DNA from 2 places in the Exiguobacterium sp. s160 genome. Region 1 is predicted to be linked to the other one. Evidence: a T-box and tRNA genes for the amino acid it is inferred to sense, from the RefSeq annotation. Region 1 holds a T-box; the other holds one or more tRNA genes.
The links. The T-box of region 1 lies ahead of argS (arginine--tRNA ligase). A T-box ahead of a tRNA ligase gene usually reads a tRNA of that ligase, here a tRNA-Arg.

Region 1 (11,179 bases):
GTTTCAAATCCCGTTGTCAACCTAAAAACTCCCCAATTCGATGTGAGAAAGGGGAGTTTACGTCGTTAAATTGTTGAAGTGCGCCACACGGTTACGTCCTGCATATTTTCCGCCAACATACAGGGCACGGTCCGCATTTCGAATCGTATCATCGAGACGCTTGTTCCCGAACGCTTCAATTGTGTCGACCCCGATGGAGGCGGTGACAGAAATCTCGTGGTGGTCAACATGAAACGGTTTCGCTTCGATTTGATGGCGAATCCGCTCCGTGATTTCAATCGCTTGGTGCATATCACAATGATTGAGCAATAAAATAAATTCTTCGCCACCATAACGTGCAGCAAAGTCGTCTGGACGGAGCACTTGACGGATTCGTCGTCCGAACTCTTGTAAGACATGGTCCCCGACCTGATGACCGTACGTATCGTTAATCTTTTTGAAAAAATCAATATCGAGCATGGCAACCGATATCGGATATACCGACATATCGGATATTTGTTGAATGCCATATTCATAAAATGCACGCGCATTAGCAAGAAGCGTTAAACTGTCCGTCCGACTCTCGGTATAGAGGCGGTCCCGTTCGTGACAACGGCTAATGGTTCGGTTGAACGATTTTAACAATTTGATGATTTCGTGCTGAATAATCTTTGGATAACCGTATACAGGTTCTCCCATCATAACAATCCAGGTGCGAATCTCTTCGATTTCCTCCGAACGAACAGAAACGAAGCTGTGGTAATCGTCGTGGAAAGCATCAGAAAGGGAAGTATCCCATTCAAAGCGCATTTCATAGTCGAGGACTTGCTCGATTGGCTGACTCATGTCAAGCAACGTAAAGACGATGGGTCGATCGATGGGCTGTCGCGTCTTTAAATCAAAGTACAGGGTGCGTTCAAATAATTTAAACTCGACATACCCTTCATCATAATGATTCAGCTGTTCGCATTGACTTAAAAATACTTCGATGGCTTGCGCCTCGCTCTGCGACAAGGAAACAGCCTCTTTCGCTTCATCGTATTGCTCAATCAAGGATTTGAATGCATCTTGCCGCTCTTTTTGAATAAGAAGCCGCTTGATGAAGAACGTCAACGCAGCGGCGATGCTACTGACGACGAGTAAGTTGGTCTCTCGGAAAAACGCTGCCGCTAAGATGAAAATCAAACTGACGACGTACGTATAGAAGGCAATCTTCATAAAGTCGCTCAATGCGATGTCGACGCGGAACCACCATCTCACCTGATACTTTTGAAACACCGTATTTAAGAAGATGGCAAGGAACAATCCAGCGAGCGGCACGAACGAATCTTGCGAATAAAAGTCGAGACCGGTCTCCCCACCAAGGGCGAGATAGACCGCTGCTGGGATGACAATTTCTAAGTAAGCTGTAATGGCATTCCACGGATACGTGAAGCGGAAACGACGGATGGCGACTTTCGGTTTCAAATTGGCGAATTGAAAGACGAACAATCCGATTTGGTTGACGATGAGTGCTGTTTCGAATCCAAAGAATAAAAATAAAATTAAGACGATACTTTCAGAAAATGTGAAGTACACACCTTTGACTTCGATCGAGTCGAGTTGAAAAATGATGACAAGCAATGAAATTAAAATAAACGACAACGGATCGATTGTTGGGGCGTGTAGGATATCCAATGCGAATAATGCGATGGTGAAGATGAATAAGGCACTCCATATACTCCAACCGAGCACGGACATCTTACGAAAGTGGTTCATGCGTTCCCTCCTAGCATGGGACATTTCAAGATCTAATAGTAAAGATTCGTCACGATTTCGTGTGAGTCCTGCTTCTGTTCCATGATGCTTGAATTCTAGCATTGAGTATACACGGAATATCCTCTATAATGAAATTGCTTTTCAACCGCATAGACGAATGTCGATGAAAAAGAGAGTAACGATGGTTTAGTCAACAAAGCGACCTGGGGAATGGTGAGAGCCCAGGCTGACAAACGTCGCGAAACGCACTTTTGAGATGCTATCCGAAACGAGAGTAGGCATAGCCGGAGGGAACCGTTATCACCATAAAGCGGTCTGCGTCATGCAGGCAAGAAGAGTGGTACCGCGGGAATTCCCGTCTCTTTGCATCTATGCAAAGGGCGTTTTTTTTATGAGTTGTGATACGAAGAAGGAGGACATACAAATGAGTTATGAACGCAAGTACGCAGAAGCGTTATCACGTGTCATCGGAGACGAGCTCACGATTGACCAGATTGAGGCATTGATTGAGAAGCCAAAACACGAGGCGCACGGTGACCTCGCGTTCCCGTGTTTCCAATTAGCGAAAGCCTACCGTAAAGCACCTGTCATGATCGCGACAGACATTGCGAATGACTTGAACGATGAACTGTTCACAAAAGTCGAGGCGGCAGGACCTTACGTCAACGTCTTCTTGAGCCGTGACGTCGTGTCACAAGAAATCATCAACACGGTGCTCGATGAAAAGTCAGAGTACGCGACACACGCAACACGCAATGAAACGATTGTGACGGACTTCTCGTCACCAAACATTGCGAAGCCGTTCTCGATGGGTCACTTACGTTCGACGGTGATCGGGAATGCGATCAACCAAATCGCACGTAAAAACGGATATGACGTCGTCGGTGTCAACCACCTCGGTGACTGGGGCACTCAGTTTGGGAAATTGATGGTCGCCTACAAGAAGTGGGGCGATGAGGAAGCGGTACGCGCCAATCCAATCGCAGAACTCTTGAAATTATATGTTCATTTCCATGAAGAAGCGAAGACACAACCAGAACTTGAAGACGAAGGTCGCGCGTGGTTCAAGAAGCTTGAAGACGGCGATGCGGAAGCGACAGAGCTTTGGCAATGGTTCCGTGACGAGTCACTCAAGGAGTTCCAAAAAGTATACGACCTCCTCGGTGTGAAATTCGAGAGCTTCAATGGTGAGGCGTTCTACAATGATAAGATGGGACGCGTCGTCGAGATGCTTGAAGAAAAAAATCTCTTAGTCGAAAGTGAGGGCGCCATGGTCGTCTCGCTCGAGGAAGAGAACTTGCCACCATGCCTAATCAAGAAGAAAGATGGCGCGACATTGTACGCGACACGTGACTTGGCAGCAGCGATCTATCGCTACGAGACATACAACTTCGTGCAAGCAAACTATGTCGTCGGTGGCGAACAGGCGCTTCACTTCAAACAACTCTTCTCGGTTCTTCGTAAGCTCGGCTACGACTTCGTCGATGGCATGCATCACGTACCGTTCGGCTTGATCTTGCAAGAAGGGAAGAAGATGTCGACACGTAAAGGGCGCATCGTTCTTCTTGAGGAAGTGTTGAAAGAAGCGATTGAAAAAGCACAAGCGAACATCGCGCAGAAGAACCCAGACCTTGCGAACGCAGAAGACGTCGCACGCATGGTCGGTGTCGGAGCGGTCGTCTTCCACGACTTGAAGAACGAACGCATCAACAACATCGAATTCGATCTCGACAGCATGCTCAAGTTTGAAGGAGAGACAGGACCTTACGTCCAATACACGAACGCTCGTGCGAACTCACTCCTCCGTAAAGGGAACTACGATGGTTCACCGTTCACTGGTGCAGACGATGACTACTCATGGGGTGTCGTCACGATGCTCAACGCGTTCCCACACGTCATCACGCGTGCACATGAACGTCGCGAACCATCTATCATCAGCCGTTATGTACTTGACCTCGCGCAAGCGTTCAACAAGTATTACGGTCATGTCCGTGTCTTAGAAGAAGATGCAGGCAAACAATCGCGTCTCGCACTCGTGAAGGCAGTGACACTCGTATTGACGGAAGGACTCCGTTTACTCGGTGTCGAAGCTCCAGAAGAAATGTAAGACAGACGAAAGGACCTCAAAAAAATGAGGTCCTTTTCCTATGCTCACACTTTCATACGGGTCACCGTTCGGGCTTCCGTGTCATAGAGACACCATTCCCGATCGAAGATGACGGCACCGACGTTGATGACATATCGCTTTTTCTTCAAATGGAACGGGGTCCCGATTTCCCACGGCAGGGATATCCCTTTCCGATAAATCCCGGCAATATGACTATGTCCAATGAAAACGAGTGGATATTTCCCTTTCTCAACAATCGGTTCCCAGTCTTCGTTCCATTTGACTTGATGCCCATGTAAAAAGCGTGCTTCGCCAAGAGTCGTCTGTTCCGGCAATAAAGAAATCCGTGTTTTCACGGGATGGTCGATGACGAGTACCTCGTCGATTCGCTCCTCTTGATTACCGCGTAGACTTGGGAACGTCAACAATGCTTCATAGTTCGGGTCATACGTCACGACGTCTTCCACATGATGAAAGCGCTCGTGACGTCGTTTTTTCCCGATGTGGCATTCATATAGGTCGCCAAGACAGAGAATATGCTCGGTTTCCCGCCGGACGTCATCGAGAACCGCCTTCAAATCATCAAACGAACCGTGTGGGTCACTGATGATCGCGAGTTTCATCGGAAGTTCGTGAATTGGGCATCGACAGACAACTCGAGCTCACGAACGAGCTGCATGACAGCTTGAAGGTCGTCACGCGATTTTCCGGTCACCCGGATTTGATCGTCTTGAATTTGCGATTTGACTTTAAGTTTTGATTCTTTGATGGCGTTGTTGATTTTTTTCGCGTCATCTTTGTCGATGCCACTCTTCAATTTCACACGTTGACGAACCGTGCCGCCGAGTGCGTTCTCTACTTTTTGATAGTCGAGGTTTTTTGTCGGAACGCCGCGCTTGATCAACTTCGTGATTAAGACGTCTTTCAACTGCTCAAGTTTATAGTCGTCATCCGAGATAAGGACGAGGTCGCCGTTGTCGAGCGACATCTCACTTTTTGACCCTTTAAAGTCATAACGGTTCAAAATTTCCTTCTCCGCGATTTGGATTGCGTTCTTCACTTCTTCAAGATTCATTTCGGACACGATATCGAAAGAATTGTCTTTTGCCATGTTTCATCCATCCTTTGTGTGGTTTTGTTATAATGATAGCAGATTTGAAGCAGTGAAGGAGTGAAGAGATGGAACGTACAATGGATCAACATACACATGCAGACTTAGATCACGTTGCCTATCACGGGAAAGACCTTGGGGTGACGTTCAAAGGGGAACAGATTCGACTACGTGTCTGGTCTCCGGTAGCGGAACAGATGTCGGTCAAGTTATATCGCACAGCCCGTGCCCGCAAGTTTGATCGACTCGAGCTCGAACCGGCTGAGAAGGGGACTTGGGTCATTGAACTCGACCGCGCCCTGTTCGAAGGTCAATTTTATGTATTTGAAGCAATGATTGATGGGAAAAAAGTGGAATCACTCGACCCTTATGCAAAAGTCGTCGGAGTGAACGGGAAGCGTGGATGCCTGCTTGAGCCGGCATCCTTGAACCCGGACCATTGGATCAAAGAACGTCCGCTATTCAATTCTTCACAAGAGGCGGTCATTTATGAGGCGCACGTCCGTGATTTAACGAGTCATCCGGAAAGTGGCGCCACGCATCGTGGGAAGTTCTTAGGCATGACCGAGACGGGTACGACGACAACAAGCGGATACCCGACCGGTCTTGACTACATCACCTCGCTCGGTATCACACATCTTCAATTGATGCCATTCTTTGACTATGGGTCGGTGAACGAATCACGCGAGAGCGAAGATAACTATAACTGGGGATATGACCCGGTACATTACTTTGCGGTCGAGGGATCGTACGCCTCGTCAGCAGACGATCCGGCGACACGAATTATTGAACTAAAAGCAATGATTCAAGCCCTCCACGATCGAGGCATCCGTGTCATCATGGACGTCGTCTTCAACCATACGTACGATGCGTTGACGACACCGCTCGGTCAATTCGTCCCGGATTATTACTATCGACTAAATGAGGACGGAACACTCGCAGACGGTTCAGCATGTGGGAATGACACGGCATCTGAGCGTGCGATGATGCGTAAGCTCATGGTCGAGTGTGTCACATATTGGGCGAAGGAATTCATGATTGACGGATTCCGTTTCGACTTGATGGGATTACATGATGTGAAGACGATGAATCAAATTCGGAAGGCGCTTGACCGCGTCGACCCATCCATCCTGGTCATCGGAGAAGGTTGGGATTTAGACACACCACTCCCGGTCCGTAAAAAAGCGAATCAACACAATGCGCATAAGATGCCACGAATCGCGCAATTTAATGATGGGATTCGAGATGGTGTCCGTGGAGACGTGTTCATCGAGGACTTACCAGGCTGGGTGAGCGGCAACACAGACATGACAGCTGACGTGAAACGGGGAATCGCTGGCGGGATTACGAGCCAAAGTTTTGCCGATGAACCGAACCAGGTCGTCAACTATGTCGAATGTCACGATAACTTGACGCTTTGGGACAAGTTGTCCGTGACAAATCCAGATGATGATGAGACGACGCGTCGTCGCCGTCATCGCTTGGCGACATCCATCGTACTTCTCGGACAAGGGATTCCGTTCCTCCACAGTGGACAAGAGTTCTTCCGCACAAAAGATGGGGACGAGAATAGCTTTAACTCAGGCGGGGTCGTCAACCGTGTCGACTGGACACGTGCAGAACAAGAAGCGCCGAGTGTAGAATATGTGAAAGGTCTGTTGCGTCTGCGGAAGCAGTACCCGCTCTTCCGACTTGAGAACACGGAACAGATTCGGAAACATTTACGTTTCTTCGATGAAGAAGAAGGCGTGATCGCATTCGAGTTGAGCCGCCACGTCGAAGGGTATGTAGAACGACATGTGGTGTATCATAACGCGCTAGAGGAAGCGGTCGAGATCAAACTTCCGTCCGGTAAGTTTGAAGTAAACGTGGAAGACCATACCGTCAATCTGACGGCTCCGCGTCAAATCGAGGACCGTCATATGACAGTCGCGCCACTGTCGACACTCGTAGTGACGGAACGTCGTCCGGACTACAGCAAATACGCTGTTGCCGGAGGTGCCGCACTCGCCGTGCTCGGTCTCTGGTATGTATCGAAAAAACGAAAACGTAAAGAACAGTAAACAAAAAAGGAGACGTTAATCTGTCTCCTTTGATGTGTCTTCCTCTGCTTGAGATGCCTCGAGTTGCATCATTTTTTGAACGAGAATATGCTTCGGCATATGCATCAATTCTTCGAGCGGGACGTTCAACTTTTTCGCAAGCTCAACCGCGGTCTCTGGTGATAATTGTAATGGGCGCATCGGTATACTCCTTTCTGAACCATTCATCTATACGGACAGTATACAGGAAAATCGAAAATGTGTTGAACGAACACATTCAAAATCGAATTTCGCTTCGGTCGTTGCTAAGCTGAAATTAGGAAGTGATCAAATGTACAAACAAACAGCAGACTTTCAATTTCATCAAACGATCGAATGGTTAGAACGTGTCGGTGAAGGTTGGATGTTGTACTTGGCGCAAACCGGATTTTTGTTCTTTGACGAGTCGTCCCAAATTCGCTGGGAGATTGACTGGGCTTGGACACCGTGCGCCCTATATGTGGAACCGAATGCGACGCGTGCCGTGGCATGGTTCCGAGAAAAAGGACTTTACGGAGTCATTGATTTACAAAAAGGACAGATGGAGACGCATGCGATTCCACAACGTTTTAACGGTGACTGGTTTAGCAATTTGCACTATTGGCAAGGCGATGACATCTTCTTATATTCAGCCGAATCAGATGTCGTGGCTTTGAACCTCCACGATCATACGTTTCGATATAGTCGCTACGAAGAAGTTCCGCTCTTTGGGAACATCATCGAGTTGGCGTATCAAGGGACGTATGATTTTGAACGATTCACACCTGAAACATGTGTGACCTTATTTGATGAAAACACGCATCACTTTTTAGTGGAGAATGTGAAAACGAATGAGAACTGGCGTATTCCGTATGAAGGGGACCGTGATACGGTCATCCTCGATCAAGTCGGCGAAACGACGGCAATCACTTCGACCGAAGCGTTCCAACTGTTTCGTCGAGAAGAAGAACTGTTTTGTTCGACTGTGTGCGCGGACAACCAATTGCTGAAGGTCATGCTGTTAGATGACCGAGGAGATCGACTCGTTGTTCTATCCGCACCACCACGATTTTGCCATAGTTGGCTTCAAGTCTTTGAACGACAAGAATCCTGAACCCGAAACAGGTTCAGGAATTTTTTGTGAAGTGATGATGAATGAAGAGAGAAACGGGAATTAGATGGTTAGACAGGGAGGAGTGACAAGGATGGAATGGTTAGGTAGGCAGTTGGTTCGCTTTCGATATGGAGTACTACTCATTTGGACGATTTTACTCGCAGGGTCGGTCTATTTTGGGCTGCAGCTCCCGGGTGAGTTGAGAGGAAACGGCTTCGCGATTCAAGACGGGCGATTCCAACAAGTAGAAGATACGTTGAATGAACGGTTCGACCGTGCAGGTGCCTCGATGATCGTCTTGTTTGAAGGCGGAGAAATAAAAACGGTCATGGACGAACAACAGCAACGGTTCGAGGCAATTCGGTCGATTGATGGTGTGATTACGCCATCCGAGAATCCAGATGCTCGTTCAGGCGACGTCTCGTACTTTGTGCTTGAATTTGAAGACTATGAAGCAGCCGAATCTTCGATTGAGGCGGTTCGTGACGCCCTGATCACAGACACAGATACAGAAGTGCGGTTGACTGGGGAACCAGTCTTTGCAGACGACTTGAACGAGGCATCGAAAAATGACTTGATTCGGGCAGAGTTGATCGGGATTCCGGTTGCTCTCGTCGTATTGTTACTTGTTTTCGGAACGCCGCTCGCGGCACTCATGCCGTTGCTCGTCGGACTCATCACGTTCATCGTAGCGGCAGGCTCTTTATTCTTTTTTGCGCAAAACATGGAATTATCCATATTCGTCTTGAACGCCGTGGCGATGATCGCCATTGCGCTCGGGATTGATTTCTCATTGCTCCTCGTCAATCGGTATCGTGAAGAGTTGACGCGTGGGCAGTCGAGAGAAGAAGCTATCGTCCGGACGGTGGCGACGGCAGGACGCTCGATTCTCTTTTCTGGACTATGCGTATTCGTCGGATTGGCCGGTCTACTGTTTATCCAGGTCGATGTTTTCCAGGCAGTCGCACTCGGTGCGCTCATTGCCGTTGCAGGGGCGGTTTTATCCGCACTGACTCTCTTGCCGTCATCGCTTTACTTAGTCGGGGACGCTTTGAATAAAGGGCGGATCATCAAGTCTGACGAAACGAAGTCAGAAAAGCGTTGGCAAAAGCTTGCCCGTTTCGTCATGAAGCGCCCTGTGACGATGACGCTCGTCGCGTTATTGTTACTGTTACCGAGTCTTTGGTTCGTCCGTGACTTAGAACTGAACATTCCGGACGCAGATGCGCTCCCGACTTCGTATGAATCACGGGCGGCACTTGAACGATTTGACGAAGTGTTCGGAGAAAACTCAACCGATGCGGTCATTTTGTTCGAAGCGAATGATTTGACGGACCCGATGATTTTAGAAGAACTGACAACGCTCACGGACGAGTTAAACGAAGTAGAGATTGTCGATAACGTCTCGACCTTTTTGACGACGTCTGGTTTGACGCCTGAAGCGTTCACGCAACTCGTGGAGGCGGCCCCAGAACAACTCGCTCCGCTTGAACGTCTCGTCACGCTTGATGGGAATACAGACCTCGCCCTCGTCAACGTGAGTTTCGATGTACCACCAAGTGACAAAGAAGCGCAGGCATTTGTCCGCGATTGGCAAGACCAGGGATTTGAGGTCGGTGGACCGGCTGCCTTTAACGAAGAGATTTATGATGAGATTTACGACAGCATCCCATATGCAGTGATCACCGTCATTTTGGCGACGTTCTTCATCCTCATGTGGGCATTCCGATCCATCTTGATTCCAATCAAAGCCATTCTTATGAATGTACTCGGTCTCGGTGCGACGTTCGGTTTACTCGTCATCATCTTTGAGTCGGGCTATGTATATGATGCGGAGACGATCAGTATTTTGACACCGGTCTTCATCTTCTCACTCGTCTTCGGATTGTCGATGGACTATGAGGTGTTCCTCGTTTCACGAATCGAGGAATACTACCGGGAGACAGGTGACAACGACTATGCGACAGAGATGGGACTGGCGAAAACGAGTAAGATCATTACCTCGGCTGCCATCATCATGATTGTCGTGACCGGTGCGTTTGCCTTTACGGGTGTCAGCCCGATTAAACAGCTCGGTGTCGGGATTGCCCTCGCCATCTTTATCGATGCGACGATTATCCGAATCCTGCTCGTTCCATCTCTTATGAAACTGTTTGGGGATTGGAACTGGTGGTGGTTCGGAAAGAAAGATTTACCGAAACGTAACATGCACTAAAAGTAAAATTCATGAACTGAATCAAAATGTGTGGTAAACTACGTACAAGATTACGCGCAATTTGAGAAAGGAAGGTCTTTATGGATACCGAGAGGACGTGGCCTCTGTTCCAACTTCCGGACTTCTAGCGTTGAATGATCACCATGACGTGTATCAATCAACAAACGGAAGATCGGAGATGGAACAGATGGAACCGCAGCTACGACTGAGGATCCTCCTCTCCGTCAAGAACGGGGAGGACAATCGGAATGAAACGAGTTGCTACCATAGTGCTCGGAACGCTGATCATGGCGTTCGGTTATTATTATTTGAATGAACAGTTTGGTTTGGCGGAAGGTGGATTCGTCGGGTTATCGCTACTCGGTCGCTATCTATTTGATATCGACCCGGCGATCTCGATGATCGTGCTCGACATCCCATTTTTTATCATCGCATTATGGTGGAAAGGATGGCGTTTTGTCGGGCAGGCGGTGTTAGCCGCTTCGTCCTTATCGCTCAGTTATGCGATGTGGGACCGTCTCGACTTGCTCACGTTTGATATTCAAGTATGGCCAGCGACGTTATTCGCTGCGATCGCAAGTGGGATTGTGACCGGATATGGTCTCGGTCTCGTCTTGAAGTCAGGCGGAGCGACCGGTGGCGACGACTTATTCGCCCTCGGATTATCGAAATGGACAGGCGTGTCGGTCGGTACGATTTTAATTATCTTTGATGTGATCGTCCTTGGGATTTCACTCATTTATTTACCATTATCGAACGCATTGTATACGCTCGTCGCGGTGTCAATCGCCGGACGGGTCGTCACCAAGATGCTCGTCGTCGATGAGCCGAAAAC
Region 2 (20,679 bases), on a different contig from region 1:
AGTATTAGAGCTCGACGAGACCGCGACAGAGGCGCTCTATCATTTAGCGAGCAACTGTGCCTATGTCTCTCAATACGAAGAAGCGGCGAACTATGCATCTGAATATCTCGCACGTGACACGAAAGGTCACTACGCGGAAGCTGTGCAATCCCTTCTCGAACTAATCGAACTCGAACAAGAGCTCGAGGACGAGGAAGAAGACGAATTGATCACATGGCATTCAGAAGCGCAGCGTCAAATCGACAAAGGACGGCTATTTGCGGCAAAGGCGACGCTCGAGCGTTTAATCGGGCAGTATCCATCGTTTTGGCCGGCCTATAACAATCTATCCGTCGTCAGTTTTTACCTCGGCGACGACCAAGCGGCGTTTCGGACGCTCGAGTACGTGCTCGATCAAAATCCGGGCAACTTGCATGCGATCTTGAACACGATCCTTCTATTGCATGAAGCGGGACAATCCGAAGCGGCGATGCAATTATCGACGCCACTCACACGTGTTCGTCCACTCCAGTTTGACTTACGTTATAAATTGGCGACGACACTCGCGCTCGTCGGTCATTATGACCATGCGTATGAAGAGTTACGTCTATTGAAAGAACGCGGGTTTCGTGGTGACGCATTGTTCGGGCATTGGCTCAGCGTGTCTGCCTATAAGACAGGACGATTAGAAGAGGCAGCCACCTACTTGAACAAAGATGAGATGAAACGGTTCGAAGAGAAGCAAAGTTTCGATATTCGGGAAAACCTCGAGTTTCGTTCGGCGCTCGTGCAAGGTCTTCGTCAAGAGACGGACTTGGCTCGGGTTGAGATCATTCGAATCATTTCTAACCTGAAAGACGATGAGGCGTTTGAAGCGCTCGCACTGACGAACGCCGTGACGGAGAACGAGACGGTCCGTGCGTTTGCGGAAATGTGTCGTGCCGACCTTTGTCAGCAACCGTTCCAAGGAGACGTTCGTGTCAAGCGCGCCTTTGACGCTCTCGTCCTTGCGGAAGCGCATGTTTCGGAAGCCGAACGGATGAGCTTAGAAGGTGATTTTTATGAACGATTTGCTATGCTTCTGTTATCGGACGAAGCATTCATGGACGTAACGGCATCGGCCGCTGCGCTCGTCTGGATGTTTTATACGAAACGAGACGCCTTGATTCTCGAGGACTGTGCGAACGCCTTCCATCTCCCAGTCGACACGTTGACGGAGACGGTTCGTTCGTTCAAACGGACACTCGAACAAGCATAAAGATAGACGATACCCATACAGGTTTCTTATACTAAAGGCAATCAATATTTTGCAGAGGTGGAATCAACATGACAGAAGAAAAAATTTATGACGTCATTATCATCGGTGCCGGCCCTGCCGGAATGACCGCTGCGCTATATGCTTCACGTGCGAATCTTTCAACACTTATGATCGAACGCGGAATTCCGGGTGGTCAGATGGCCAACACGGAAGACATCGAGAACTACCCAGGATACGACAGCATTCTCGGTCCTGACTTGTCTCAAAAGATGTTCGACCATTCGAAAGCGTTCGGTGCGGAGTATGCGTATGGGGACGTGCAAAGCATCTCGGATGAAACAGAATACAAAATCGTGCATGCGCACAACCGCGACTATAAAGCGCGTGCCATCATCCTCGCCTCTGGTGCTCAGTATAAGAAAATCGGTGTACCGGGTGAAGAAGAACTCGGAGGCCGTGGCGTATCGTACTGTGCGGTATGTGACGGAGCATTCTTCAAAGGCAAAGATCTCTTCGTCATCGGTGGTGGCGACTCAGCTGTTGAAGAAGGTGTCTTCTTGACACGTTTCGCGAACAAGGTGACGATTGTTCACCGTCGTGACGAGCTTCGTGCTCAAAAGATTCTTCAAAAACGTGCGTTCGACAATGAGAAAATCGATTTCATTTGGAATCACACATTGAAAGAAATCACAGAGAAAGACGGTAAAGTCGGTGGCGCTCGTCTCGTCAGCACGGTTGACGGCACAGAGACAGACCACGAAATCGACGGCGTCTTCATCTATATCGGCATGAACCCGATTACTGGATTCGTCCAAGACCTCGGGATCACGAACGAGCAAGGCTACATCGTCACGAACGAGGCGATGGAAACGAAGATTCCTGGAATCTTTGCTGCCGGTGACGTTCGTGACAAAACGCTCCGCCAAGTCGTCACGGCGACGAACGACGGATCGATTGCCGCTCAGAACGCTCAGCACTTCATCGAGGGGCTCCTCGAATCGTTGCAAGAACAAAACGCATGATTCAAGAAGGTAGGACTGCGGGGAACCGCGGTCCTTCTCTTTTTTTCGGACGTTCGTTATACTAGATGGAGAGAGCTACACACACGGCTCGGTTGTCAATTTTAAGGGGGCGTCAGCGAGATGGAAGATTTTAAAGGATTAGAAGAATTGATCATCATCAGCGGAATGAGCGGGGCTGGGAAGTCGGTCGCGATGAATAGTTTCGAGGATCTCGGCTATTTCTGTGTCGATAACTTGCCACCGGTTCTTTTGCCACAATTGATTGATGTCATCAGCTCGGTCCGACCGAAAATCGCGGTCGCCATTGATACACGTACGAGAGATTTTATTGATAGCCTGTTCATCGTCATCGACGATTTAGAAAAGAAGAACGTACACCCACATCTTCTGTACTTAGAGACGCGTGACGATGTGCTCGTTCGTCGCTACAAAGAGACGCGACGCTCACATCCGCTCGCACCAGAGGATGCGCCACTCGTCGGCATCCAGATGGAGCGCGAACTGTTAGAAGGGTTCCGCGACCGTGCCCATACGCTTTATGACACGAGTGACTTAAAGCCGCAGATGCTGAAGGACCGTATCTTGCAACAATTCAACGAGGAACGTATCCCGTTCACGGTCAACTTTATGTCGTTCGGATTCAAACACGGGGTCCCACTCGATGTGGATTTACTATTCGATGTCCGCTTTATCACGAACCCGTTCTATATCCCTGAGCTTCGACCGCTCACGGGTCAGACGACGGAAGTGCAAGACTATGTCATGTCACACCCGGAAGCGCGGGCGTTTTATAAGAAGTTGATCGATATGCTCGAATTCCTGCTTCCACAATATAAGCGGGAAGGGAAGACACAGATTGTCGTGGCGTTCGGTTGTACGGGTGGGAAACACCGCTCGATCACGTTCGCCGAGAAAGTGTCGGAGCATTTCGCGGAGCGCTACAACGTGAAGACGGTCCACCGTGACCTTGCCCACGCGACGAAGGAGAAATGATATGAGACGAGACCGGAAAGTAGTGGCCATCGGTGGGGGGACAGGTTTGTCCACCCTCGTCCGTGGCTTGAAGCATTATCCGCTCGACATCACCGCCATCGTCACGGTCGGGGACGACGGAGGCAGCTCAGGACGCCTTCGTGACGAATTTCATATGTTGCCCCCAGGCGACATCCGAAATGTTATCTTGGCCCTGTCAGAAGTCGAGCCGTTGATGGATAAAATCTTACAGTATCGTTTTGACACGGGGTATGGCCTAGAAGGTCACTCGCTCGGGAACTTGATGCTGACGGCGGCGACGCATATTTGTGAAGGCTCTTTCGTCAAAGCGATTGACGTCATGTCGCAGCTCTTGAACGCACAAGGGAAAGTGTTGCCGGTGACGGAGACGCTCATGACGCTCGCGGCGGAGTTTGAGGATGGGACGATCGTCAAAGGCGAATCGAAGATCCCACTCCATCAGCAGCCAATCAAACGCCTGTTTTTACTCGAAGAAGGCATCAAGCCGGCCCCAGGGGTCGTGGAAGCGATCGAGTCGGCAGATGTCATCGTGCTCGGTCCCGGGAGTCTCTATACGAGCATCATCCCGAACCTACTCATCCCAGACGTGCGAGAAGCCATCGTCCGTTCACAAGTCCCGGTCGTCTACATTTGTAACGTCATGACACAACCGGGCGAGACGAAGGGCTATGACGCCATGAAACATTTAAAATCCATCGAAGCTTATCTCGGGAAGGCGTCGATTGATACGATCGTCGTCAATAACGAGCCAATCGATGAAGAATATTTAGAGCGTTACCTCGAGGACGGATCGGAAGAGGTCCGCTTCGACCGGAAGAAACTCCGAAACTATGGAACGAACGTCCTTGCGGGAGATATCGTCGATTACAATCGAGATTATATCCGTCACGACTCCGACGCCATCGCTGGACTCGTCATGCAACGAGTACTTCGGATCAAGAAGCCACGCTCGTTCCAACAGTTAGAATTGAAATAAGAATCGTTTGAAAGACAGAAAGGAGGGGGACTCGATGAGCTTTGCATCAGATGTGAAGAAAGAACTGACACAACTTGAAGTGAATGACGCCGAGGCGAAAGCGGAATTGTCGGCACTCGTTCGGATGAACGGGGTCATCTCGCTCGCCCTAGGACGAGGCATGACGCTCGACGTCTCGACCGAAAACGCCTCGATCGCCCGTCGGATGTATTCGTTGATGAAACGTCTCTACGATCATCCATTAGATTTGTTCGTACGGAAGAAAATGCGTCTGAAAAAGAATAACGTCTACATCGTCCGTGTGTCACAGCACGCGGAGACGATGCTCCGTGACCTCGAGATTCTCGGGGAACATTATGAGATGATCCGGACGTTGAACTCGGATATGACACGAGACGAGAACTTGGCACGCGCCTACTTGCGTGGGGCTTTCCTCGCCGGAGGATCCATCAACCATCCGAAGACGTCGTCGTATCACCTCGAGGTCTACAGCTTGTATGAAAACCATAACCAGGCGCTACGCGATCTGGCGAATCGGTTCGATTTGAATGCGAAGACGCTCGAGCGGAAAAAAGGACACATCCTTTATATGAAGGAGAGCGAGAAAATCTCCGACTTCCTCAAGTTGATTGGTGCGACACGGGGGATGCTCGAATTTGAGGATGCACGCATCATCAAGGACATGCGCAACTCCGTCAACCGTCTCGTCAACTGTGAGACGGCCAACTTGAACAAGACGGTCGGGGCGGCGTTACGCCAAGTCGAGAACATCAAGTTCTTGGAGCGGACGGTCGGACTCGATGTCTTGCCGAAAAAACTCCGGGAAATCGCCGAACTGCGTGTCACGCACCAAGACGTCTCGTTACAAGAACTCGGGGAGATGCTCGAGTCAGGACCGATCTCGAAGTCTGGAATTAACCATCGACTTCGCAAAATTGACCAAATTGCCGAGCGTGTGCGGAGCGGCGACGAGATCGCCTCATCGTGACGCGGTTGCACCAAAACCATTCTTCCTATATAATAAGCAACTGGAATAGGTTTACTGAATAGGAATTAAAGGAGCTTCATCACTATGTCGAATGAAAAGAAAAGATTATCGCTCACGATTGACGCTAAGCTCGACCAAGTCATCACGGAGCGCGCAAAAGAAATCGGAATTCCGAAGAGTGCACTCGTCACGTTCGCAACAAGCCTTCTCTTGAACCAGCTTCGTGCAGAAGAATTGTTGAACGGAGATAAGAACGCGATCTACGAAGTGATTCGTAAAGACTATGAATTGCTCACGAGCGTGAAAAATCTAGATACGAAATAATCAGGTTGACTTCGGTCAGCCTTTTTTAGTTGCATCTCACTCTGAAATTTGGAATAGTGGTGGTAATGAATTTGAACGGAGGTCGATCGAATGGGTCAAATCTTACTCATCCTATTGCTACAACTTATCTACGTCCCGGTGCTCACGCTCCGGACAATCATGCTCGTGAAAGGGAAGACTGTCATCGCGGGTCTGTTTGGGACGCTTGAGACACTCATTTACATCTTCGCACTCGGAATTGTATTCCAAGATTTGACGACGCTCGGTATGATCGTATACGCAGTCGGATTCGGGCTTGGGATTTTACTCGGTGGCTACGTCGAACGTAAACTCGCCATCGGCTACAACATGATCCAAGTTCACACGAAAGAATATCCGGCAGAGCTCATTCAACAGATGCGTGACAATGGTTACGGGGTGACGCATTACCAAGGACAAGGTCGAGACGGTGTCCGTTATCGTCTGGACGTTTTGGCAGCCCGTACACGGATGAAAGAATTGCGTGAACTTGTCGAGAAGCATGAGCCGAAGGCGTTTCTCGTCGCATTCGACCCGATCGACTTCAAAGGCGGCTATATGATGAAAGGACTGCGTCGTCCGAAATGACGCACAAGACTCACGGAAGTGGGTCTTTTTTTGTTGGAGTAGGGATTTTCCTGCACGATAGGGAATGAGTGAGGAAAGGAGATGAGACCGTGAAGCGTAATCGGCGTTTTTGGATTGTATTGATTGGGTTACTTGTCGGTGTGGGGGTGATTTATGTCGCCGTGTCTTGGTTCGGTGATGGGGACGACCCGGTCAAACCGCCGCTGCCGACGGTTCGTGTCGGCTCGGTGACGGCGGAAGTAGAACAATCGACGTATTGTTGGGAAGCCGGCAGTCGTGCGACGTGCGCCGACTATGGCTTGCCGGAAGCGGATGACCTGCAACTCATCACGGTCAAACCGGGTGACGCGATTGACGTTGTCTACCATGCTGACCCGATGGAATCGAGTTTCTTTCAGATTGAAGACGGAGAACTCGTCCAGGCTGAACCGGTCGTACCAGACGAACCCGGCATTTATCTATACGAGGTCGGCGGGGAATGGACGCAGGGCGACAGTCGATACGTGTTCGGTGTTAGGGTACCCGAAAACTAATGGTTGACCTGCCTCTTAGGGACGGCTGTACAGTGAAGATAGGAGGTGGGAACACAGTGATTCCGATTGGAAGAGTGGCGCATGTGACCGGATTGTCGGTCAAAGCCATCAAATTTTACGAAGGGCGCGGGTTGATTCGACCGACACGATCGGGCAATCAGTATCGGATGTACGGGATGGAAGAGATTCGACGCTTGAGTGAAATTAAACGATTACGTCAAATCGGGCTCAGTTTAGAACAGATTCAGTCTGGACAGTCTGTTGAGACGTTGCTTGAAACACGGTTATGTGAAGTTAGGACGGAAATTGAACAGCTTCACCGAATCGAAGGACAGATTCGGTCGATGCAGTCAGGAGGGAATGACATGAACATTCGATACGAAACATTGCGTGAACCGATTACAGTCTACGGATACGCGAGTACGTTAGAGGACATCCCGCGCGTGTGGGAGAGGCTCCAACCGGAATTGACGACGGACGAGTCATACGGCGTCTGCCTCCCGCATGAGAACGGGTATGTGGCTGGCATGACGAAGTCCGTGAGTGGGGAAGAGGCGCGACAAGTCGAATTGACCGAGGGGAACTATATCGTCGCGACAGTCGAAGGGGGCATCCCGATGATTCCTACGACATACGAGCAACTGTTGAACGTTTCGGACGTGACGCTCCGTGATGCGGTCGACTTTGAACGCTACATTCACGGTCAGGCAGGGGCGGATGACATAATCGAAGTCTGGATGCCCATCGAATAGAAAAAGACGTTTCCCGATTGATCGGGAAACGTCTTTTGTATGATTAGCGTGTCATGACTTTGTCGATGAGACCGTAGTCTTTCGCTTGGTCAGCTGCCATGAAGTAGTCACGCTCTGTGTCGCGCTCGATGACTTCAAGTGGCTGTCCAGTGTTCTCTGCCATGATTTGGTTCAATTTCTCACGCATTTTAATGATACGTTCTGCGTGAATCTTAATGTCTGACGCTTGGCCTTGTGTGCCGCCGAGCGGTTGGTGAATCATGATTTCCGCGTTCGGAAGTGCGAAACGTTTTCCTTTTTCACCGGCTTGGAGCAAGAAGGCACCCATCGATGCAGCCATTCCGATACAAATCGTCGACACGTTCGGCTTGATGAAGTTCATCGTGTCGTAAATCGCCATACCCGCTGTGATCGAGCCACCTGGGCTGTTGATGTAGAGCGAGATGTCCTTTTCTGGATCCTCAGCTGCGAGGAAGAGAAGCTGTGCAACGATTGAGTTCGCGACGTTGTCATCAATCGCACTTCCGAGAAGGATAATACGGTCTTTGAGCAAGCGTGAGTAGATGTCGTACGCGCGCTCCCCACGGCCTGTCTGTTCGATAACTGTTGGAATTAACATTGAATCTGCCTCCTTTATGTAGGTTGTAAGTTCATCATACCTGTATAGTCAATGTTGGTCAAACAGAAACCCTTTCTAGTCCTTATTCCACGACCCTCGATGTGTAAAACGTCTCAAGTGCTGACGTTACCCATTTAATTTTGGACGAGCTGGTTTGATTACCTGACTTGATTCGAAATAACGAGTGAAGATGGAGTTGCCTGAATACGATAAGAAGAGATATTCTTTTGCACGTGTCATTCCGATATAAAGGAGCGACACTTCTCGCTCGACATCTTCTTCATATTTGAATGGCATATTGTCAACGTTGACGATGAAAACGGCTTGAAAATCAAGACCTTTACTGCTGTCGATTGTACTGATTTTTACGCACTGATCATCTTTTGAGAAGGTACGTTTCGTCTCACTGCTCTCTGTGATCCAAAAGTGCTTGATTTCATAGTAGTTCAGTGCACGTTGTAAGGTGTCGACATAATGCATCGTCGAAAACTTTTGGACACGATATAGGATCAACATTTCAGAATAGGGGACTTTTTTCTCCTCATGTAACTTTTTTATTTGCCGGGCAACGAGATCTGCTTCTTTGAAGAAATGATCACATTTAATAACGGCTGGTTCAGGACCTCTTCGAAGCGTACTCTGAGGAGCAATGATTTCCCCATCTAATTCTTTCGTCACAACTTTATCTTTCAAAGAAGAGTTGGATTGATAGAATGACCAAGCGAATGACACGATTTGAGATGTGTTCCGATAATTGATATTTAAAATTTTGGATCTTCCTCGGAAGTCGAGACCCGTGTCCTGTACATAGCTACGTTTTCGCTTATAGATAGATTGGGCACGATCTTCAACAAGCAACAGCGATTTTGTTTCTGGATTCAAGACTTCACTGGCGAGTTCGAGCCATTCGGGTTCGAAGTCTTGTCCCTCATCAATCAAGATGGCATCGTATGAAGGAAGGATGATTTCTCGTTTTCTTAACTTCTCAAGTGTCGAGGAAATCCTTCTCTCTGAAATATGTAAATCATTCTGCAACCATGCATGGAAATTTCGTACTTCGATCAAATGGCTTTTACGTTTTACTAAAGGATCAAAATCGAACAAATCATCCGGTTCCAGCATCATTTGTTGCACCATCTGCTCGATAAAACGGGCTAGCGAGATATTGTAACATAGGATCAAAATCTTCCATTCAGGATGTTGCTTGGATAACAATTTGGCGCGACTTGCTAAAATAAGAGTCTTTCCACTACCCGCCACACCTCGAATCAAACGATTTTGGTCGCCGAGTTGTTTGGCCAAATTTTCTTGATGCAGGTCCATGGCTCGGATGTTGTGAAGGGACAATAAGAGCTGATCCTGATAAGGGGTGACTTTTTTGAACTCTGCGCTGATTCGAACTTCTGGGAATAGATGATAACGAATCGCATCGATCTCTTCTCCGGTTAATGGTTGCTTTAGGCGATAAGGAACAGTGAACATGTTCAGAATTTTTTCGATGAGGATTTCCTCTGAGAATTGTGGGTCATCAGGATTGATTTCATCACGCATGAGTGACAAACAAGGATCGATGACTTGATAGAGTCCATGGCGAATACAATCATCTTGTGTCAGTCGTGTAAAAATAACGCCTGATCCATAAGGGAATTTTAAGGTCGTTGCATATTTTCCTTCGTGCTGAATCAGGTTTTGATCTTTCTTTAGGACATCAGTTAGTTTGAACATATTTTCACGGGCTTGTAGAAATGGACTTTTCACTTTCTTTTGAGATTCGTTTGCAGGAGTGATGATCCATTCATCGTTGTTCAGTTGGTAGAGCGTAGAGCGAGTATAGTCTTTCACCTCTAAAACGATTAATCCTAAGTCGGGTCCAATGATGACGAAATCTGGCCTTCTGCCGTGTATATTGGGTTCGAAGTAAACGATGTAATCATCTGGGAGGTAGCGCTTCAATGTGCGAAAGACAAGTCGTTCTCCTGTTGTTGCGGATGAACGAATCGTCTCTGGAACAGTGTGAGCCATTTACTAACACCCCTTTTTCAATTCTTTAACTTAAATATACTATATAAAGGATAATTAGAAGTGTGCTGGTTTAAAATTGAAGTAGAAAACATAAAAAAGGACGAAGACCTCATTTGGCCTTCGTCCTTTGCATTTGATACACCCGGAGAGATTCGAACTCCCGACACCTGGCACCGGAAACCAGTGCTCTATCCCCTGAGCTACGGGTGCATGTGTGTGACACGAATTTATTATACATTTGTTTTATTAAAAAAGCAATCCTGTTCATTATCCTTTTTTGAGCGTGAGTGGAGCGGGTTCGTTACAATAGAGAAGAGGGGGGAGAACGATGCAACGGCAAGAACAAAAACAGGTACAACAGCAACAGATGACGCAAGACCTTGTGCAACGGCTACCGGTGCTCGAGGCGGACCGTCTCGCGCTCTCGTTTCGTCTCGCACGTTTGGCGCGACATAATCCAAACATTCATATCGGGAGTGGGGACCTCGGTTGGGTAGCGGATGCGGCGAGCGCGTTCGAAGAGAAGTTGTTCAAGCAAATTCGAGAAGGAAGCGGCAGCGATTCGGAGAAAGAGCTGAGACGACAGCTCGTCCTCTTGCTCGACCATCGGGGATTATTGCCGGATTCGAATGATGTGTTGGCGGAGCGGTTTGGTGTCGACGTGACTCAAATCGAACAGGCGAGACAGGCACTCTTATTTCTTGAACCGACGGGGATCGGGGCGAGAACGGAACGAGAGTGTCAGTACCGCCATGCGATTGAACATGAGGACCCGCGCGTCGTCGATGTATTTGATGCGATCGAGAGTGGCGTGAGCCAAAAACAGGTGGCGAGCGTGCTCGCGATTTCAGATGAAGAGCTCATCCGTTTAGAGCGAATTGTCGCGACACTGCCAAAGCGTCCATTATTATATGAAGAAACGGGTCACGTCTTTCCGGAAGTCGAAGTGCGATATGAAGATGGAGAACTAATCACAACGTGGCTCAGCCCGGAACTTGACGCGGCGCAAGTCGGCAATGACCGCGAGGCGAAATGGTGGATGACGTCCCTTGCGATGCGGAACGAGACGTTACGTGAGATATGGGCTGTCATCGCGTCACGTCAGACCGAGTGGTTGAAAGGAGAGCTCGTCCTCAATCCGCTGACCCGGCGGACCGTCGCGCAACAAATCGGCAAGCACGAATCAACAGTCGGGCGTGCCATTCAAGGGAAGTTTGCTAAGACTGAAGGCGGGATCATGGAATGGAAACACTTTTTCGTAAGGTCGACGAGTCATGGACATTCACCGTTCATGATCAAGCGGACACTCGCAGAACTGATTCAACGAGAGAAGGCCCCACAAAGTGATCAGGCACTCGCAAACGAACTCGGTCGATACGGCTATCAAGTGACGAGACGGACCGTGACGAACTATCGGGAAGAGCTTGGATTTGGCAACTCGCGCGAACGCGAGCGCCAGTTATGGAAGGGATGACGAAAATGAAACTAACTTTATATAAACGTGACAATTGTTCGCTCTGTGACGAGGCGCTTGTCATGCTCGAATGGCTACAGGAGGATTACCCAATCGAGCTCGAACAGATTGATATTACAGGAGATGAGGGTCTCGAGGCGAAGTACCTCTTCGAGATCCCTGTTCTTATACACGAAGGAGAAGTCATCAGTCAAGGGCGATATGATGACAACAAAGTTGAAGATTTTGTTAAGTATACGCTTACATCGAAAAAAAACGTTTGAAGGGGTTGCCAGACGGAAAAGTGATTGATAAGATGAACTCGTAGCGGTGGGACGCAAATAAAAAAGTGGGACAAAAGTTGTCCACACTGAAAGTCGAGGGGGTAAGAGCATGATCCAGCAACTGATTCACGTTCAGAAGCAAATTGTCCCTGACCTGCTCGATACGCTCCGACATCGTTACGATATCTTACATTATGTCCGCTTGATGCAGCCGATTGGCCGCAGGACACTCGCAACGAGTTTGGGACTGACCGAACGGGTACTCAGACGAGAAGTCGACTTTTTGAAAGACCAAGGTCTTCTTTACGTCGCTACTCAAGGAATTTCCCTCAGTGAGACGGGACGAAACGTCTTACGGGACTTGCACGAGATCATGGGAGAACTTCTCGGGATCTCAGAAGTGGCAAGAGAGCTCGAAGAGAAATTAGGGGTTCGCCAAGTCGTCATCGTATCGGGTGATTCAGATGAAACATTCTGGGTCCAGCGCGATATCGGACGGGCAGCGGTCACGCAGTTAAAAGCGCGGCTCGCACCGGATGATAACGTTATTGCGGTAACGGGTGGAACGACGATGGCATCGGTTGCGGCGATGATGTCGCCCGATAAAAAAGAACGCCCGATGCATTTTGTGCCCGCACGCGGGGGACTTGGAGAAACGCTTGAACTTCAAGCGAATACCGTCTGTTCACGCATGGCGGACCGGGCCCACGCAGACTATCATCTTCTACATATTCCGGATGAAGTGTCACAAGAAACATTCGACCGGATGGTGGAGGAACCTAGTATTAAAAATGTACTGGAAATGATTAGAGCGGCGCGAATTGTGGTACATGGAATTGGTGAGGCAGAAACGATGGCAAAGCGCCGTCACGCATCACCGGAGCATTTGCGGATGATTGAACGGCATGACGCCGTCGCCGAAGCATTCGGATATTATTTCAATGCGGAAGGCGAAATCGTCCATCGCGTCAAGACGGTCGGGATCCAACTCGAAGAGCTGGATGACATGGATACCGTCATCGCGGTTGCCGGAGGGAAATCGAAGGCACAGGCGATTGCCGCTTATGCGAAACACACGTCGAACATCATCCTCGTCACAGACGAAGGTGCGGCGAAAGAATTATTAACTTGTTATTAAAGAGTTGACCCCCCGTTGGCTCTTCAATAAATAGCTTCTACCCTAAGGAGGAAATTAACATGGCAGTAAAAGTTGGTATTAACGGATTTGGACGTATCGGTCGTTTGGCATTCCGCGAGATCATCAAAAACGAAGGAATCGAAGTTGTTGCAATCAACGACTTGACAGACACGAAGATGCTTGCGCACCTTCTCAAGTATGATACGACTCAAGGTCGTTTCGACGGAGAAGTTGAAGTACACGACGATCACTTCCTCGTAAACGGAGAGAAAGTTATCACGCTCGCTAACCGTAACCCTGAAGAACTTCCATGGGGAGACCTCGGTGTAGACATCGTTCTCGAATGTACTGGATTCTTCACTTCTAAAGAAAAAGCTGAGCTTCACTTGAAAGCTGGCGCGAAGAAAGTTGTTATCTCGGCTCCTGCTACAGGTGACATGAAGACTGTTGTTTACAACACAAACCACGACATCCTCGATGGTACTGAAACAGTCATCTCAGGTGCTTCTTGTACAACAAACTGCTTGGCGCCAATGGCTAAAGTACTTCAAGACCAGTTTGGAATCGTTGAAGGTCTCATGACGACGATTCACGCTTACACTGGCGACCAAAACACGCTTGACGCTCCACATGCGAAAGGTGACTTCCGTCGTGCACGTGCAGCTGCAGCGAACATCGTTCCTAACACAACAGGAGCTGCTAAAGCAATCGGTCTCGTAATCCCTGAACTTCAAGGGAAACTTGACGGTGCTGCACAACGTGTACCAGTTGCTACAGGTTCACTCACTGAGCTCGTAACTGTACTCGACAAGCAAGTATCTGTTGACGAAGTAAACGCAGCGATGAAAGCAGCAGCAAACGAGTCATTCGGTTACACTGAAGACGAAATCGTTTCTTCTGACATCGTTGGAATCACATACGGTTCACTCTTCGACGCGACTCAAACAAAAGTTATGACAGTTGGCGACAAGCAACTCGTTAAAACAGTTTCTTGGTACGACAACGAAATGTCTTACACTGCACAATTGGTTCGCACAGTTAAGCACTTCGCTAACATCGCGAAGTAATTTCGTGAACTAAATAGAATCAAATAGGAGCGGAAACAAGAGATTGTTCTCCGCTCTATTTATGAAATGACACGCACGACATATGGAGGCGAAAGTTATGAACAAACAGTCTATTCGTGACATCGATGTAAAAGGGAAACGCGTCTTTTGCCGCGTTGACTTCAACGTTCCACTCAAAGATGGCGTCATCCAAGACGAAACTCGGATCCAAGCCGCACTTCCAACGATCAAGCACTTGCTTGACGGTGGTGCGAAACTCGTCCTTGCGAGCCACCTCGGCCGTCCAAAAGGCGAGAAGAACCCTGAGTTCTCACTTGCTCCAGTAGCGAAGCGTCTCGCTGAGCTCCTCGGAAAAGATGTACCGCTCGTCGAAGAAGCATACGGTCCGGTCGCAGAAGAAGCGGTCACTAACCTCTCTGAAGGCGATGTCGTCGTTTTAGAGAACGTTCGTTTCTACCCAGGTGAAACGAAAAACGACGCTGAACTTGCAAAAGGATTCGCAGCACTTGCTGACGTATACGTCAACGACGCGTTCGGCGCGGCTCACCGAGCACACGCTTCAACTGAAGGGATTGCACACCACGTGGACACAGCCGTTGCAGGTCTCTTGATGGAAAAAGAACTTGAAGTTCTCGGTAAAGCTCTTTCTAACCCAGACCGTCCGTTCACGGCGATTATCGGCGGGTCGAAAGTAGCGGACAAGATCGGGGTCATCGACCACCTTCTTGACATCGTTGACACACTCATCATCGGTGGCGGACTCTCGTACACGTTCTCGAAAGCACTCGGGCACGAAGTCGGAACGTCACTCCTTGAAGAGGATAAGCTTGACCTCGCTCGTCAATTCATGAAGAAAGCAGAAGACAAAGGCGTGAAATTCTTGATGCCTGTCGACTGTGTCATCACGAAAGAATTCGGCGAAGAAACGTATGTCGGCCCAGTCGATATCGACTCGATCCCAGCGGATCACATGGGTCTTGATATCGGACCGAAGACAGTCGAACTTTACGCGGATGCGATTCGCGAATCGAAACTTGTCGTATGGAACGGACCGATGGGCGTATTCGAACTCGATAAATACGCAAACGGAACGAAAGGTGTCGCTCAAGCACTTGCGGATAGCGATGCATATTCAATCATCGGTGGTGGCGACTCAGCCGCTGCAGCAGCCAAGTTTGGTCTTGCTGACAAGATGAGTCACATTTCAACTGGTGGTGGCGCGTCACTCGAATTCATGGAAGGCAAGAAGCTTCCAGGTGTCGAGGCGCTTAACGACAAGTAATTTAGAGGAGGGTTATCGATGCGTAAACCGATTATTGCAGGTAACTGGAAAATGAACAAAACACTCTCGGAAGCTGTCGCTTTCGTAGAGGAAGTTAAAAACAACATCCCGTCTACTGACAAAGTAGATGCAGCGATTGGTGCTCCGGCACTTTTCCTCGCACCGATGGTAGAAGCAGCTAAAGGGTCAAACTTGAAGCTCGGTGCACAAAACATGTACGACAAAGATAGCGGTGCATACACTGGCGAAATCAGCCCAGCTATGGTCGCTGACCTCGGCGTGACTTATGTCATCCTCGGTCACTCAGAACGTCGTGAGTACTTCGGCGAATCAGATGCGTTCATCAACAGCAAAACGAAAAAAGCGTTCGAACACGGTCTTACGCCAATCGTTTGTGTCGGTGAAACACTTGAAGAGCGCGAAGGCGACAAGTTCGAAGAAGTCATCAAAACACAAGTCGAAGGCGGTCTCGCTGACCTCTCTGCTGACCAAGTCAAACAACTCGTCATCGCGTACGAGCCAGTTTGGGCAATCGGTACAGGTAAATCAGCAGACGAAGCTGACGCACAAAGCTCTTGTAAGTATGTTCGTGACGTGGTGAAAGGTCTTTACGGCGAAGACGTAGCGGCTGCAGTACGCATCCAATACGGTGGATCTGTAAAACCTGAGAACATCAAAGAGTACATGGCACAAGAAGACATCGACGGCGCACTCGTCGGCGGTGCTTCACTCGAAGCCGCTTCGTTCCTCAAATTGTTGGAGGCGATTTAAATGGCTAGACCAGTCGCACTCATCATCTTAGATGGTTTCGGGATGCGTGATGAATCGTTCGGTAACGCGGTCATGGCTGCGGACAAACCGAACTTCGATCGCTACTGGGAGCAGTATCCACATACGCTCTTAAACGCAAAAGGCGAGTACGTCGGTCTTCCAGAAGGACAGATGGGGAACTCGGAAGTCGGTCACTTGAATATCGGTGCCGGTCGAGTCGTCTATCAGTCACTCTCACGCGTCAACAACGCAATCCAAGACCGTTCGTTCTTCGACCGTCAGGCGATGAACCATTTGGCAGGACATGTGAAGAAACATGACTCGAGTCTCCATATCATGGGCCTCGTGTCGGATGGCGGGATTCACTCGCATATCAAACACATGTATGCCGTCGTTGAGTTCGCAAAACTCCACGGCATCGAAAAAGTGTACATTCACGCCTTCACGGACGGCCGTGACTGTGATCCGAAGTCAGGTGCTGGTTTCCTCAAGGAAACTGAAGAAAAGCTAGCTGAACTCGGTGTCGGTCAAGTCGCTAGCGTGTCTGGTCGCTACTATGCCATGGACCGCGACAACCGTTGGGAGCGCGTCGAGAAAGTATATGACGTCCTCGTAAACGGAAAAGGTGAAGTCGGTACGGACCCAGTCGAGGTTCTCAAGAAGTCGTATGAGAACGATTTGACGGATGAGTTCGTCTTACCGACAGTCATCGAAAAAGATGGAAAGCCGGTCGCGACGATTCAAGACAACGATGCGATCATGTTCTTCAACTTCCGTCCGGACCGAGCGATTCAGTTGTCGAAAGTGTTCAAAGAGAAATCTGGATTCGAAGGCTTTACACTCTCTGACAAACATCCTGAGAACCTTCTTCTCGTCTCGATGACGAAGTACTCGGATGATATCGACACGGACATCGTCTTCCCACCGGAAGATTTGAAAAACACACTCGGGGAAACACTCTCTGCGCAAGGATACAAACAGCTCCGTGCCGCAGAAACAGAGAAGTACCCACACGTCACATTCTTCTTGAACGGACAAAAAGAAAAACCATTCGAAGGCGAGGATCGTCTCCTCATTCCTTCACCGAAAGTTGCGACATACGACTTGCAACCAGAAATGAGTGCGTACGAACTCACAGACGGCTTGCTCGAGCGTATCGAGTCGGATGAGTATGATGCATACATCATCAACTTCGCGAACCCGGATATGGTTGGTCACTCAGGTAAGCTTGAGCCGACGAAGAAAGCGATCGAAGCAGTCGATGAATGCCTCGGTAAAGTAGTGGACGCATTACTTGCTAAAGGCGGCGCGGCCATCATCACAGCAGACCACGGGAACGCAGACATCGTCACGAACCCAGACGGTTCGCCGATGACAGCGCACACGACGGAACCTGTTCCGTGCATCATCACAAAAGAGGGAGTCGAACTGAAACCAGTTCTCGAAGGCGCACTTTGCGACCTCGCCCCAACGCTTCTCGACCTTCTCGGTGGAGAGCAACCAGCTGAAATGACTGGTTCATCAATCGTTACAAAATAATACAACTATTTTTCATACGAAAAGGAGCGATTTTTCATGTCAATGATTACAGAAATTTACGCACGCGAGATTTTAGATTCACGCGGTAACCCATCAGTAGAAGTAGAAGTCTTCACAGAAGACGGCGGTTTCGGCCGTGCCCTCGTCCCATCAGGCGCATCAACAGGTGAGCACGAAGCAGTTGAGCTTCGCGATGGCGACAAGTCACGTTACCTCGGTAAAGGTGTCTTGAAAGCAGTTGCAAACGTGAACGACACGATTGCACCAGAACTCATCGGCTACGATGTTTTCGACCAAAACGCAATCGATGCGAAAATGATCGAACTCGACGGTACAAAAAACAAAGGTAAACTCGGCGCAAACGCAATCCTTGGTGTTTCAATGGCAGCAGCACACGCAGCAGCAGACGAGCTCGGCCTTCCACTTTACACGTACCTCGGTGGATTCAACGCGAAGACACTTCCAACTCCAATGATGAACATCATCAACGGTGGTTCACACGCGGACAACAACGTTGACTTCCAAGAGTTCATGATCATGCCTGTTGGCGCGCCAACGTTCCGTGAAGCGCTCCGCATGGGTGCAGAAGTATTCCACGCCCTCAAATCAGTTCTTTCTGGTATGGGTCTTAACACAGCAGTCGGTGACGAAGGTGGTTTCGCACCAAACTTGAAGTCTAACGAAGAAGCAATCACAGTAATCCTTGAAGCAATCGAAAAAGCTGGTTACAAAGCTGGCGAAGATATCTACCTCGCTATGGACGTTGCGTCTTCTGAGTTCTACGACAAGTCGACTGGCAAGTACGAACTCGCTGGCGAAGGCAAGTCAATGACAACTGCTGAGCTCGTAGACTTCTACGCTGAGCTCGTTGACAAGTACCCAATCATCTCAATCGAAGACGGTTGCGACGAAAACGACTGGGACGGCTTCAAATTGCTCACTGACAAAATCGGTGACAAAGTTCAGCTCGTTGGGGATGACCTCTTCGTAACGAACACGGAGAAACTTGCTGAAGGTATCGAAAAAGGAATCTCGAACTCGATCCTCATCAAAGTTAACCAAATCGGTACGCTCACAGAAACATTCGACGCAATCGAAATGGCTAAAAAAGCTGGTTACACAGCTGTTATCTCACACCGTTCTGGTGAAACAGAAGATGCGACAATCGCGGACATCGCTGTTGCGACAAACGCTGGTCAAATCAAAACAGGTTCACTTTCACGTACAGACCGTATCGCGAAATACAACCAACTTCTCCGCATCGAAGACATGCTCGGCGATGTAGCGAAATACGACGGCATCAAGTCGTTCTACAACCTCAAAAAATAATTGATTGTTTCAGGCTCGCCAAATGGCGGGCCTGTTTTTTTGTGTGGAATAACCGTTTAATCGACGGTGGGAAAACTGATTGGTCGTCAACCCGTCTTGCGGCACCGATGCTTTCTGCAGGCAATCCACGGAGCCTCCTCGCGCTTATGCGCTTGCGGGGTCTCCGCGAGATTGCTTTCCTGCAAGAGTCACGGTTCCGCTTCGACGGGCACGAAAGTTCTGTATCCGCCATTGAGACCTCGTGCCGTGCTGTATACTGAACGTGACTGATAAAGAGTAGGGAGAGATTATTGGATGGACCAATCGAATGAACAAGAAAAAAGATTGAGTGGCGGGAACGTGTCGACTGTTTATAAAAAGGGGAATTATGTCTATCGCACTCAAAAGGAAGGCAGCGAGCGTATTCATCGATGGTTACGTCACTTGGAGGCAAAGCAACTTTCCGGAGTGCCACGCTTTATCGGAATCGATGATCGAGGAAGAGAAGTGTTAACTTACTTGGAAGGAGAAACCGCAGACTATCCGTTAAAGTCTTATATGTGGTCCGATGAGGCGATTCAAGATGTTGCACGACTGATGAGACATCTGCATGATGCGTCGACAGATTTTGAATGGTCATCGGAGTGGGCACCGATTGACAACACGCCTCAACCGTTAGAGGTCATTTGCCATAATGACTTTGCCGTCTACAATACGATTTTTCATGAGGGAAAAGTATCAGGGATCATCGACTTTGATTTGGCTGCGCCAGGTCCGAGAGCTTGGGATATCGTCTACGCGCTTTACACGTTCGTCCCGCTCAGTCGCCGGCATCAAGCTGAATCAGGAGAAGTCATCTATTACGATGCGATTCGAGATGAAAAGTCGTATCAAGAACGTGTTTCATTATTCTTAAAGGCGTACGGTTGGGACGACCCTAAGGAAGACTTATTTGAGATGTTGCAGTTACGCATCGAGGCACTCTGTCTGTTGATGAAGCGGAAAGCCGCTGAAGGGGATATCGCCTTCCAAAAGATGATGGATGAGGGGCACTACGATCATTACCAAGAAGAACTTCGTTTCATTCAAGCACATGGTCAGAAGTGGTTCTGAAACGATGTAGGAAGGGAATAGATTAGTGAAGCACAAATGGAGAGGCGTTTCTCATGATGATGCTAGGGATTCTTCTCGTCATCGGTCTGATCACATTTGGGGTGTGGTATTATCTAAAAACGAAGCGCGACGACGATTGGTCATGACTTTTTTGTCATGACCTCTATTTTGTGTCAGCGCACACAAAATTTGGGTATACTCATTACATAACGAGTAAAGGAGCCAATGCTAATGACACGAGTACGTAAAGCCATCATCCCAGCCGCCGGTCTCGGCACCCGCTTCCTACCAGCTACGAAAGCCATGCCAAAAGAGATGTTGCCGATCGTCAACAAGCCGACGATTCAGTTCATCGTAGAGGAAGCAGTCGCTTCAGGAATCGAAGACATCATCATCGTCACGGGTAAGAATAAGCGCGCCATCGAGGATCATTTTGACCGTGCGCTCGAGTTGGAGCAAAACTTGGAGTCAAAAGGGAAGACCCGCTTACTCGAATCGGTCCGACACTCCTCGAACTTGGCGAACATTCACTACATACGCCAACAGGAGCCAAAAGGTCTCGGTCATGCGATTTGGTGTGCTCGGAAGTTTATCGGGGACGAGCCGTTCGCTGTCTTGCTCGGAGATGACA

Region 2: it encodes a tRNA-Arg, which carries the amino acid that the T-box ahead of argS (arginine--tRNA ligase) is inferred to sense. The anticodon was not compared.

The regions. Positions count from the first base shown of each region.
Region 1 is NZ_JACSKK010000004.1:164,795-175,973, forward strand. Features, by position in the region: gene KNO86_RS10445 (GGDEF domain-containing protein) at 58-1,737, opposite strand; T-box leader at 1,892-2,103, shown strand; gene argS (arginine--tRNA ligase) at 2,162-3,844, shown strand; gene KNO86_RS10455 (metallophosphoesterase family protein) at 3,889-4,467, opposite strand; gene KNO86_RS10460 (YajQ family cyclic di-GMP-binding protein) at 4,464-4,955, opposite strand; gene pulA (type I pullulanase) at 5,024-7,018, shown strand; gene KNO86_RS10470 (YycC family protein) at 7,034-7,198, opposite strand; gene KNO86_RS10475 (hypothetical protein) at 7,329-8,129, shown strand; gene KNO86_RS10480 (MMPL family transporter) at 8,221-10,344, shown strand; gene KNO86_RS10485 (YitT family protein) at 10,593-11,179, shown strand, end outside.
Region 2 is NZ_JACSKK010000001.1:963,820-984,498, reverse strand. Features, by position in the region: gene KNO86_RS05050 (tetratricopeptide repeat protein) at 1-1,237, shown strand, start outside; gene trxB (thioredoxin-disulfide reductase) at 1,306-2,259, shown strand; gene rapZ (RNase adapter RapZ) at 2,380-3,252, shown strand; gene KNO86_RS05035 (gluconeogenesis factor YvcK family protein) at 3,254-4,249, shown strand; gene whiA (DNA-binding protein WhiA) at 4,284-5,237, shown strand; gene KNO86_RS05025 (CopG family transcriptional regulator) at 5,322-5,561, shown strand; gene KNO86_RS05020 (DUF2179 domain-containing protein) at 5,652-6,167, shown strand; gene KNO86_RS05015 (hypothetical protein) at 6,257-6,700, shown strand; gene KNO86_RS05010 (MerR family transcriptional regulator) at 6,757-7,452, shown strand; gene clpP (ATP-dependent Clp endopeptidase proteolytic subunit ClpP) at 7,496-8,071, opposite strand; gene KNO86_RS05000 (3'-5' exonuclease) at 8,198-10,093, opposite strand; tRNA gene KNO86_RS04995 (tRNA-Arg) at 10,231-10,303, opposite strand; gene KNO86_RS04990 (RNA polymerase factor sigma-54) at 10,422-11,567, shown strand; gene KNO86_RS04985 (glutaredoxin family protein) at 11,573-11,830, shown strand; gene KNO86_RS04980 (sugar-binding transcriptional regulator) at 11,940-12,968, shown strand; gene gap (type I glyceraldehyde-3-phosphate dehydrogenase) at 13,028-14,035, shown strand; gene KNO86_RS04970 (phosphoglycerate kinase) at 14,133-15,317, shown strand; gene tpiA (triose-phosphate isomerase) at 15,336-16,088, shown strand; gene gpmI (2,3-bisphosphoglycerate-independent phosphoglycerate mutase) at 16,089-17,627, shown strand; gene eno (phosphopyruvate hydratase) at 17,664-18,956, shown strand; gene KNO86_RS04950 (aminoglycoside phosphotransferase family protein) at 19,251-20,048, shown strand; gene galU (UTP--glucose-1-phosphate uridylyltransferase GalU) at 20,280-20,679, shown strand, end outside.